Regions from separate parts of the Jeotgalibaca sp. A122 genome, predicted to be linked through region 1. Evidence: riboswitches for the same ligand, from Rfam matches in the RefSeq annotation. Region 1 holds a riboswitch; each other region holds the start of a gene.
The links. Region 1 has a riboswitch for lysine ahead of ACTU7M_RS05560 (YfcC family protein). Riboswitches for the same ligand answer to the same signal wherever they lie in the genome.
Positions count from the first base shown of each region.

Region 1 (3,285 bases):
AAAAAGTATTCAAGATCAATTGGAAGTTGGCCAGTCTCCTTTCAATAAGTACGGCAATCTGTGGGGGAACAGCAGTAGCAACATTGGGCCCAACCATTCACGCTAAAAACCGTGACATCGCTTATGCAATATCGGCTACTTTTATTTTTGATATGCTGACAGTCATTGCATTTCCTTGGATTGGCCAAATGCTGGGACTGAGTGATACAGCGTATGGGCTTTGGATTGGGACGGCTGTAAATGATACCTCATCGGTCGTTGCGGCTGGATATGCTTTTTCCGAAGCAGCAGGTGTATTGGCGACTGTCGTAAAACTGACGAGAACTTTATTTATCGTCCCGATTGTTCTCATTTTTTCATGGATTTATGCCAAGAAAGAAACGCCATCGCAAGCAGCAGAAAAAGTGAGTGTCCGGAAGATTTTCCCTTGGTTTATAATGGGATTCTTGGCAGTTGTGGGAATTAGAAGTACAGGAATGTTGCCAGATTCCACTATTGCTGTCATTTCTTTCCTATCAAAATTCTTTTTATCCATGGCCTTGGCTGCTATCGGATTGAAAACAAGTTTCAAAGAAATTGCCGGGGTGGGAATCAAGCCCATGGTCGCGGGTGTCATCATTGATGTTTCAGTAGTTATTGTCTCATTATTTGCCCAAGCAGGCATTTTGCGCTATATGAATTAAAAAAACTGTCCTTTAGGGCAGTTTTTATTTTTGGAGATAAGATTAGGAATTAATCCAGTTATCGCATAAAATATAGGAAACGAGGCGGGGGGATTGAATGAAGAGTGAAAATTTAATGGCTGAACTAATGAAAGTACCTGGAATTGTTGGGATTGTATCGGGTGAAGCATTCCCGGACTCGGATCATGAACTTTGTTTGTATTATGAAGAATCGTTAGACTGGGACACAATAAATGAGATATTGGATAAGGATCAAAGTGCAGAAATTGGTCCCCTCTGGAGAAATTACGCACGTGTAGAAACAGCCATCGCTGATTGTTTGGAAGGACGTATCACCATTGATTATCGATCAGGACATCCTCACGGTTTCGTCAGTACGATTTATGCAGCAGAAATTTACGACAGCCAGATTCTATGGGAAAGTAGTAATAAGCCCTTATCAGCAATGAAGAAAAGACTCGAAGTTTACCCATCCAAATTGAAAACAGAAATAATCGACCATTTTATGTTCGAAGCAACTTATTCAATGGAGAATGCTGTTAAAGCAGCCGCTCGCGGTGATATTCATTATACTCTGGGTTGCTTCTTCCGAACGGTAAGCAGTTGGAATCAGGTGTTATTTGCCTTGAATCAGCGTTACTTGATAAATGAGGAAGGCGCTACAAAGAAGATAAAAAAATTGCCGATTAAGCCTGAGTACTATTTAGTTCGTACAGAACAAGCCTATACTTACTTTGCTTCTCACAACCCGGTATTAGGATTTGATGAGTATAAGCGTATTCATAATGAACTAAAAAAAATAGTTGCACAAAACCATTGATATTCACCATCATGATGCGGTACTATTGAATGTGATAATTTGAGTCGATTTTGAAAGAGGATGCGAAAATAAAGAGTAGGAAACGAAAGGGATTTTCGCCGAAGTATCAGCCTGATGCTGGGGTACATTCTAATAGGATGTACACTGTCTAATAAACAAGCCCATTGTTTATTTTGGAGAACTTTCATTATTGCGGGCAGAAGGACCCTTCGAAAGCCTTTTGCTATTCGGAGGGTATTTTTGTTTCTCGGCTTAATTAAAAAAAGGAGAGAACACAATGGAAAAAAAGAGATTTTCGTTTAAGATTCCCCACACTTACGTCCTTTTAATTGGCGTTATGTTGGTTATGGCAATCTTAACCTGGATTGTACCGGCTGGACAATTTGAAAGGATTGAACAAGCAGGACGAACAATTGCAGTACCCGGTTCATGGCACGCTGTGGCTTCAAACCCACAAGGATTTTTTGAAATCATCAATTCGATTCCGCGTGGTTTAACTGATTCGGCAGAGATTTCATTCTTCATCTTTTTGATTGGTGGCGCATTTACTGTCATCAATGAAACAGGTACGGTTGAAGCATTGATTTATAAACTTTCCCAAAAACTAAACGGAAGAGAGAGTTTGGTAATTCCGGTCTTCCTGATGGTGTTTGGTATCGCAGGCGCGACACTTGGTTTTTCTGAAGAAACAATTGTATTTATACCAATGGGTATTTCCTTGGCATGGGCGCTAGGATTTGATGCAATTGTAGGGATGAGTATTATTGCCTCGGGAGCGGCCATCGGCTTTAGTGCCGGCTTCTTGAATCCATTTGCAGTTGGGATTGCACAAGGGATTGCGGAACTACCTACTTTTTCTGGAATGGGAATGCGAATCGCATTGTTCATAGTTTTATGGATTATTACATCTGTATACATTATGCGTTATGCCAACATGGTTAAAAAAGACCCAACCAAGAGTTTTGTTTACAACGAATTTGATCAAGAGCATAAAGTTGAGAAAACAGATTTCGTTGAAATGGAAAGACGTCACATTATGGTTGGCTTGATTTTCTTGGCAGGCATCTTGGCCATTGCTTTTGGGGTCATTCAATACGGGTGGTATATTCAAGAAATCGGGGCAATTTTCATGATTACCGGTGTTATTGGTGGTTTTGCTTATGGTTATGGACCAAGTAAAATTGCCGATTTGTTTGTAATAGGTGCGAAAGATATGGTCTTTGCTGCACTAATTGTTGGTGTGGCACGTTCAATTGTAATCGTTATGGAAGATGGCATGATTATTGATACAATCGTTAACTTCTTGGCAGGAACCGTTGAAGGGTTGCCTGGTGCGCTGGCGGCAGTCGCTATGTACGTCATCCAAATCATTATCAACTTCATTATCCCTTCTGGATCCGGACAAGCAGCGGCAACCATGCCAATCATGGTGCCACTTGCGGATGCTGTGGGTATTACTAGACAAACAGCCGTTATGGCTTATCAACTAGGGGCAGGCTTCATGGATTCCATTATGCTGACATCAGGTGTTTTGATGGCGCAACTATCCATTGCCAAAATCCCTTATAGTAAATGGGTGCGCTACTTAGGCCCGCTTATGATTATTTGGTTGTTAGTAGGGGTAGTCTTCTTGGTGATTGCCTACTACACAAACTACGGACCGTTTTAATAAAGAGTAATAAAAACGTCACGTTTCCATTCACTGGAACGTGACGTTTTTTATGTTTTCTGCATGAAATAGGTTATCCCCAATGAAGTTGTGCATAACTCAAGCGTGAACTA
Region 1 is NZ_JBQPRB010000004.1:560-3,844, reverse strand. It holds gene ACTU7M_RS05570 (YeiH family protein) at 1-683, shown strand, start outside; gene ACTU7M_RS05565 (hypothetical protein) at 781-1,503, shown strand; lysine riboswitch at 1,550-1,695, shown strand; gene ACTU7M_RS05560 (YfcC family protein) at 1,781-3,172, shown strand.

Region 2 (3,285 bases), on a different contig from region 1:
TTCTCGTTACAGAAGGCGAGCAATTCTTTTTCCTCTTCAAAGGTCATTGTTGAAGCTTCTCCGGTCGTACCCAAAATAACGATACCGTCCGTCCCGCTTTGAATATGCCATTCCAGCAATTCTGCCGTCTTCGTATAATTGATGCTACCATCTTCATTCATTGGGGTAACCAATGCAACCATCGATCCTTCAATCATTTCCACTCGCCTCCGTTTTTTACATCATTCCTGATTAAATCTGCCAAGGTTTGTCGCTTAACAATTTCTCTCGCTTTACCATCTTTTACGAAAACGACGGCTGGCGTCGGATTGCGGTTATAGTTACTGCTCATCGAGTAACCATACGCTCCGGTTGAATAAACCACCAACACATCGCCTTTTTCAACAGGTGGTAAATGGACATCATGAATCAAAACATCACCGGATTCGCAGTATTTTCCTGCTACCGTCACTAATTCTGTTTTTTCTGCATCTATTTTATTGGCAACATCACAGGCATATTTTGCCTGGTACAAGCTTGGTCGGATGTTATCCCCCATTCCACCGTCCACAAAATAATAATGCTTATTGGGTGTTTGTTTTTGATAACCAATTTCATAAAGGGTAATCCCGGCTTCTGCTACTAAACTGCGACCAGGCTCAATCACTACTTCATTGATCGTAACGCCAGTTTCCTGTAATTTCCCCTCTAAATAAGATAAAATCTGTTCCATATTTTCTTTAATAGGCATGGGTTGATCTTCATCTGTGTAACGCACGCCAAAGCCTCCGCCCAAGTTGAGAGTCATCGGATAATCGAACGTTGCCAAATAGCCAAGCATTTTATCGATGGCGGCATACCAAGCATCCATTTCAAAAATTTGAGAGCCGATATGAACATGGAAACCTTCCAAATGAAGATAATCACTCTTTTCAAAGATAGCCAGACAAGCTTGATAATCTTCACTACCAAAGGCGATCCCGAATTTTGAATCAATATGTGTTGTCACGATATATTCATGCGTATGCGCTTCAATGCCGACATTCAATCGAATTTGAATAGTGACTGCTCGTTGGTATTCTTCCGCCAATTCCGCAATTTCTTCCAGCTCCATCACGTTGTCAGCAACAATATGCACGATGCCACTTTCAAAAGCCATACGGAGTTCTTCGGTTGTTTTATTATTTCCGTGAAAATGAATTTTTTCAACTGGCACATCTGATTGTAGTGCCGTATATAATTCACCGCCACTAACAACGTCCACGCCTAAACCATAGTTAGCAATCAAATCCAACATTCCGATGGTCTGGAAAGCTTTCGATGCATAGAGTATCTTTGTTTGAAATAAATCTGATTTAAAGTTTTGCGTATAAGCTTCCAAGTTGTTTTCAAGTTTCGCTTGGTCGTAAACGTAAAGTGGTGTCCCGTACTGAGCTACCAATTCGCCCGCCGTCATACCTCCGATAACGAGTTCTTTCATTTATTTTCCTCCTGAATACTGGTTTTTTTGTACAAAAAAGACGCCATTTCTGGCGCCTTCTAAATTTTTACAGTGGATGTAACAATTTCTCAGCGCCTCTACTTTTCAAGTAGGAGTGATATAAGTATTTCCTATACCCCCACGATGGAAATTTGCCAATCTGCATCGTTCGGCAATGATTACCTTTCATCAATGATCATTGAATGCCTTCTCCCATTGATTACTTTTTTACATTGCTACCTCTTTTTTCAATTAAAATTAGAATATCATTAAAAAACTTCTTTGTCTACTTTTTTAAAAAACGTACAATATCCTTGTAAACCAAGCCATTATTTTCTTCATTCAGCACTTCGTGATTCATTCCATGATAAACCATCTTTGTTATATATTTATAACCGACCTTTTTCAAAAACGTGAGTGATTCACTCAATCCACGATCTCTTCCCGTCACTGGATCGCCATCCCCGGTCAGACTCAGTATTTTTAAAGCAGGATTTTTACATTCAAACATTGATTCTAGATGCATCATTCTGTCTGCTTGGATGATGGTTAAGAGAGAAATATTAGCATATTCCTTGACTATCATTGGATCGTTCTTGATTGCCATGAGATTATCTTTATTTACACTTACCCATGTCATTGCTTCTTCTCCCTGAATTTTTTTTATAAGACGAATCAGGAGACTGTCGCCATCCTTACCACGCAAGCGCGTCAATAACCGGCCATACATCTCAGCAATTTCTACACCATACACGTAGTTAACCGTTCCTGTCATGACCAGCTTGGAAATGAGATGGTCATGATTTTGAATATAAATACGGGCAAACAGGGACCCTAATGAGTGTCCAAACAAATAAATTTCTTTTTCTGGATAGCGTTTTTTAATAAAATCAGTTACCAATAATTGGTCTTCGATGACCCGATCTGGACCATCCATGAAACCAAATGGATTTGCTTCGTTAATGGATTCACCATGGCCACGAATATCAGCTATAACAACCGCAAAACCTTCTTTTTGCAAGTAGCTACAAAAATCGGCATAGCGGCCCTTATGCTCCTTTGATCCATGAATAATTTGTACCACCCCAATAGGATCATCCACCGCATAGATGGCAATAGAAATGCCCAAACTATCTTTTGCGGTTAACTTCATTTTCTCCATCAGTGAACTCCTCCCTTTTAATACCAGTTTATTGTTTCCCAAATAAAAAAGCTATCTCTTCCAAAACGAAGAGATAGCTTTTTGAAAATTTTATTCTGATATTTCTACTACGAGGTAACGATGTGGTTCTTTACCCTCAGAGTGAGTTGAAATACGTTTGTTTTTGCTTAAATAAGCATGGATTTGTTTCCGTTCGAAAGCTGGTAACGGTTCAAGGAAGACTGGTTGCTTTGTACGCAGTACACGTTCCGCTGTACGATCCGCAATGTTTTCCAGGATGCTCGCCCGGCGTTCCCGGTAATCTCCCACATTAACCACAACAGACACGCGACTGCGTTCATGTTGTTGGAAAATAGTTTGTGCCAATATTTGTAACGCATTAATAATTTTTCCATGTTTACCTATGACTAAACCTGGTTTGTTGGTATCGATCTGGAAAGTGATGATATTATGTTTTACTTCTGCTGTCACTTCGGCAGGTGCACCATAAACTTCAACAGTTTTTGTTAAATAATCGCTAACACTTGAAATAGCTTCTTGGCGTGAGGATTCAGAAGCAGGTTCTTCATCGAAATCTTCCTCTTCTTCATCTTCATCAGCATATTCCAACGTATCAGAATAATCATAGTTGTCCTCTTGGGTTACAGGAGCTTCAGTTTCCGGG
Region 2 is NZ_JBQPRB010000009.1:17,448-20,732, reverse strand. It holds gene dapA (4-hydroxy-tetrahydrodipicolinate synthase) at 1-197, opposite strand, end outside; gene lysA (diaminopimelate decarboxylase) at 194-1,459, opposite strand; lysine riboswitch at 1,546-1,712, opposite strand; gene ACTU7M_RS09480 (alpha/beta fold hydrolase) at 1,746-2,621, opposite strand; gene jag (RNA-binding cell elongation regulator Jag/EloR) at 2,712-3,285, opposite strand, start outside.
Region 2: it holds a riboswitch for lysine, as region 1 does, so the genes downstream of both, lysA (diaminopimelate decarboxylase) here and ACTU7M_RS05560 (YfcC family protein) in region 1, are expected to answer to the same signal.

Region 3 (3,285 bases), on a different contig from region 1:
TGGGGAATGAATGTATTTTTGCCCATTGAGAAACATCCATTAGCATTTATTTTTTTGATTGGCCTATCAATTTTAATCAGTGTTGTTACTTTCCTTTGGTTGAAGCGAAAAGATTATATGTAAAGAAAAAGCTATGCTGCCCCATTTTTGGGACAACATAGCTTTTTTACAACCAGGAACCAGAATAATGATGAATGGCATAAGTGTCTTTAGTATCGTTGATTTCTCGGGTCCAATAACTCTTTGGCGAAAAATAAACACGGGGATAAATAGCAACATTCATAATTTCCTGGTATTCATTATTTAATTCCAAACCGTTCTCCTGAAAAATTTCGGTGATCCGATTAACGTTTGTTTTTTCATCTAGGGTTCCATCGGGATTCTTAAAATGTCGATTCTCATAATCAGAAAAAAGAAGCTCAAAAGTAGGGTGGTGGGGAACGGTTGCAATTAAGGCAGTAGAAATTGTTGTCTCAATTTCGAATCCCATAAAAGCATCATGCTTCAGAAGTGGGTCAAGAGGTTTAATAACTTCGACATCTGTATCCATATAAATGCCACCGTATTCTTTCAGTGCATATAGACGTGCCACATCCGAAACAAAAGCCCATTTACCTTCTAAATATGCCTCTTTTACATAGTCCCCCATGTTATGTACATCAAAAGTATCTTCATTCCAGATTATTATTTCATAATCAGGACAGTACTTTTTCCATGTAGCCATCATTTCTTTGGTTTGCTCACCCATCTGGTTGCCTCCAAACCAACAGTAATGGATAATTTTTGGTATCATAGCATATCCCTCCATCTCGTGATTTTATTATAATGGAAGGTAGGCTAATTAATCAATTATTAGAATTAAATGATACGATTAGTTGACATTAAAAATAATTTACGCTATAGTTACTGGCATAACAAAGAACAATATGAACTAGAGGTCGCGAAAACCATCAGTAGGTCACGAAAGGGGAATTCGCCGAAGTATCTTAGTAAGATGCTGGGGTCATGCTGAATAAGTATGATACTGTCAGAATATAATGCCCAATTATATTCATCGATGCGCTGTTCATATTGGGGCAAAAGGACGGTAAACCGTGAGCCTTTTGCTCACGGTTTTTTTGTTTGTATTTTTTATAAGAGGAGCGGAATAACAATGAAAAAAGGATTAAGATTATTAAGTTTAGTATTTGGTTCAGCATTGGTGTTAGCTGCATGTGGCTCTGAAGGAAATGAAACAACGTCCGAAGGCACCGAAAATGAGCAATTTGTAGTAGGCATGGAAGCTGCGTATGCCCCTTATAACTGGACCCAGACAGGCGACGCTAATGGCGCTGTCCAAATATCAGATTCCCAAGAATATGCTGGGGGATATGATGTTGAAATCGCCAAAAAAATTGCCGATGGCCTCGGTCAGGAACTCGTTATCGTAAAAACGGAATGGGACGGTTTGGTGCCAGCACTTCAATCGAAAAAAATTGATGTAATTATTGCCGGAATGTCCCCTACAGAAGAAAGAAAACAGACAATCGACTTTAGTATCCCTTATTTGGAATCGCAATTGGTAATGGTGGTTGCAGCCGATGGGGATTATGTAGATGCTACATCATTGGCTGATTTTTCTGGGGCGCAAATAACAGCCCAGTTGAACACGTTCCACTATAATATGATTGATCAGATTGAAGGTGTTGAAAAACAATCGGCGATGGAGAATTTTTCTGCTATGCGGGTGGCATTGCAATCAGGTGTAATTGATGGTTATGTATCTGAACTACCAGAAGCAATCAGTGCTTCCAATGCAAACGAAGATTTTACCTATATTGAATTTGAAGATGGTTTTGAAACGAATCCGGAAGATACAACAATTGCAATCGGGGTTCGAAAAGACGAAGCCCAATTAGAAGAAATAAATAGTATTTTGGCAACAATTTCTGCAGAAGAGCAACAAAGCCTGATGGAAGAAGCAATCTTGAATCAACCGGCTGCGCAGTAAGATATGGGAGTGAAAAATTAGTGGGCCATTTATGGGACATATTTATAAATAATGCGCCTCTTTTTCTAAGAGGAGCCTGGGTGACGATTTACATTTCAATGATCGGAACCGTAATTGGAGTAGTAATTGGAATGGTACTGGGTATCGTCCGTACAATACCGCAACCTGATAAAGGAATTAAACGTTACTTTTTAAAGTTGATACATTTTATATCAACGTGTTATATTGAGCTTTTCCGTGGAACACCAATGATTGTTCAGGCAATGGTCATTTATTATGGATCTGCTTTAGTATTCGGTTGGGACCTTAATCGTACAAGTGCAGCGATTTTCATTGTTTCAATCAATACAGGTGCTTACATGACTGAAATAGTACGTGGAGGTATTGTCTCAATCGATAAAGGTCAATTTGAAGGAGCAGCTGCTATTGGCATGTCCCATTGGCAAACTATGCGTGTTGTGGTTATTCCCCAAGTATGGCGAAATGTCTTGCCGGCAACAGGCAATGAATTCGTAATCAATATTAAGGACACTTCTGTCTTGAACGTTATCTCTGTTACAGAGTTATTCTTTCAAACTAAAACAGTTGCGGGAATCAATTTTGACTACTTTGGTCCTTACACGGTGGCAAGTATTATGTATTTGATTATGACTCTGACTATTACCCGTATCTTGCGCCGCTTTGAGCGTAAACTTGATGGGGCAGAGAATTACCAACTCGTGGGTGGTAATCCAAACCAAATCCAGTCTCCTAAACAAAATAAGGGGGTGGGCTGATTGGGAACAGTCTTAAGCATCAAGAATCTCAGCAAAAAATTCGGTGACCGAGAAGTTTTAAAAGACATCAGTTTTGACGTACAAGAAGGAAAGGTAATCTGCTTGATCGGTTCATCTGGTTCCGGTAAATCAACGTTACTGCGTTGTTTAAATCTGTTGGAAAAACCTACAACTGGAGAAATTCATTATCGGGATCAAAACGTGTTGGATCCAAGTCTGAACCTGTTCCATTATCGTTCTAAAGTCGGCATGGTATTCCAGCAATTCAATTTATTCAACAATCTGGATGTTTTAACAAATTGTACAACCGGCCAAATCAACGTTTTAAAAACAGATAAGGAAGAGGCAAAGAAACGAGCTATTCATTTCTTGGAAGAAGTTGGTATGGAATCCTATATTCATGCCCGACCGGCTCAATTATCGGGTGGTCAAAAACAGCGGGTTGCGATTGCACGGGCGTTGGCAATGGAACCAGACTTACTGTTGTTTGATGAACCAACATCTGCCCTGGACCCAGAA
Region 3 is NZ_JBQPRB010000016.1:14,051-17,335, reverse strand. It holds gene ACTU7M_RS11315 (magnesium transporter CorA family protein) at 1-123, shown strand, start outside; gene ACTU7M_RS11310 (glycosyltransferase family 32 protein) at 167-793, opposite strand; lysine riboswitch at 924-1,073, shown strand; partial or broken gene ACTU7M_RS11305 (ABC transporter substrate-binding protein/permease) at 1,154-2,766, shown strand; gene ACTU7M_RS11300 (amino acid ABC transporter ATP-binding protein) at 2,767-3,285, shown strand, end outside.
Region 3: it holds a riboswitch for lysine, as region 1 does, so the genes downstream of both, ACTU7M_RS11305 (ABC transporter substrate-binding protein/permease) here and ACTU7M_RS05560 (YfcC family protein) in region 1, are expected to answer to the same signal.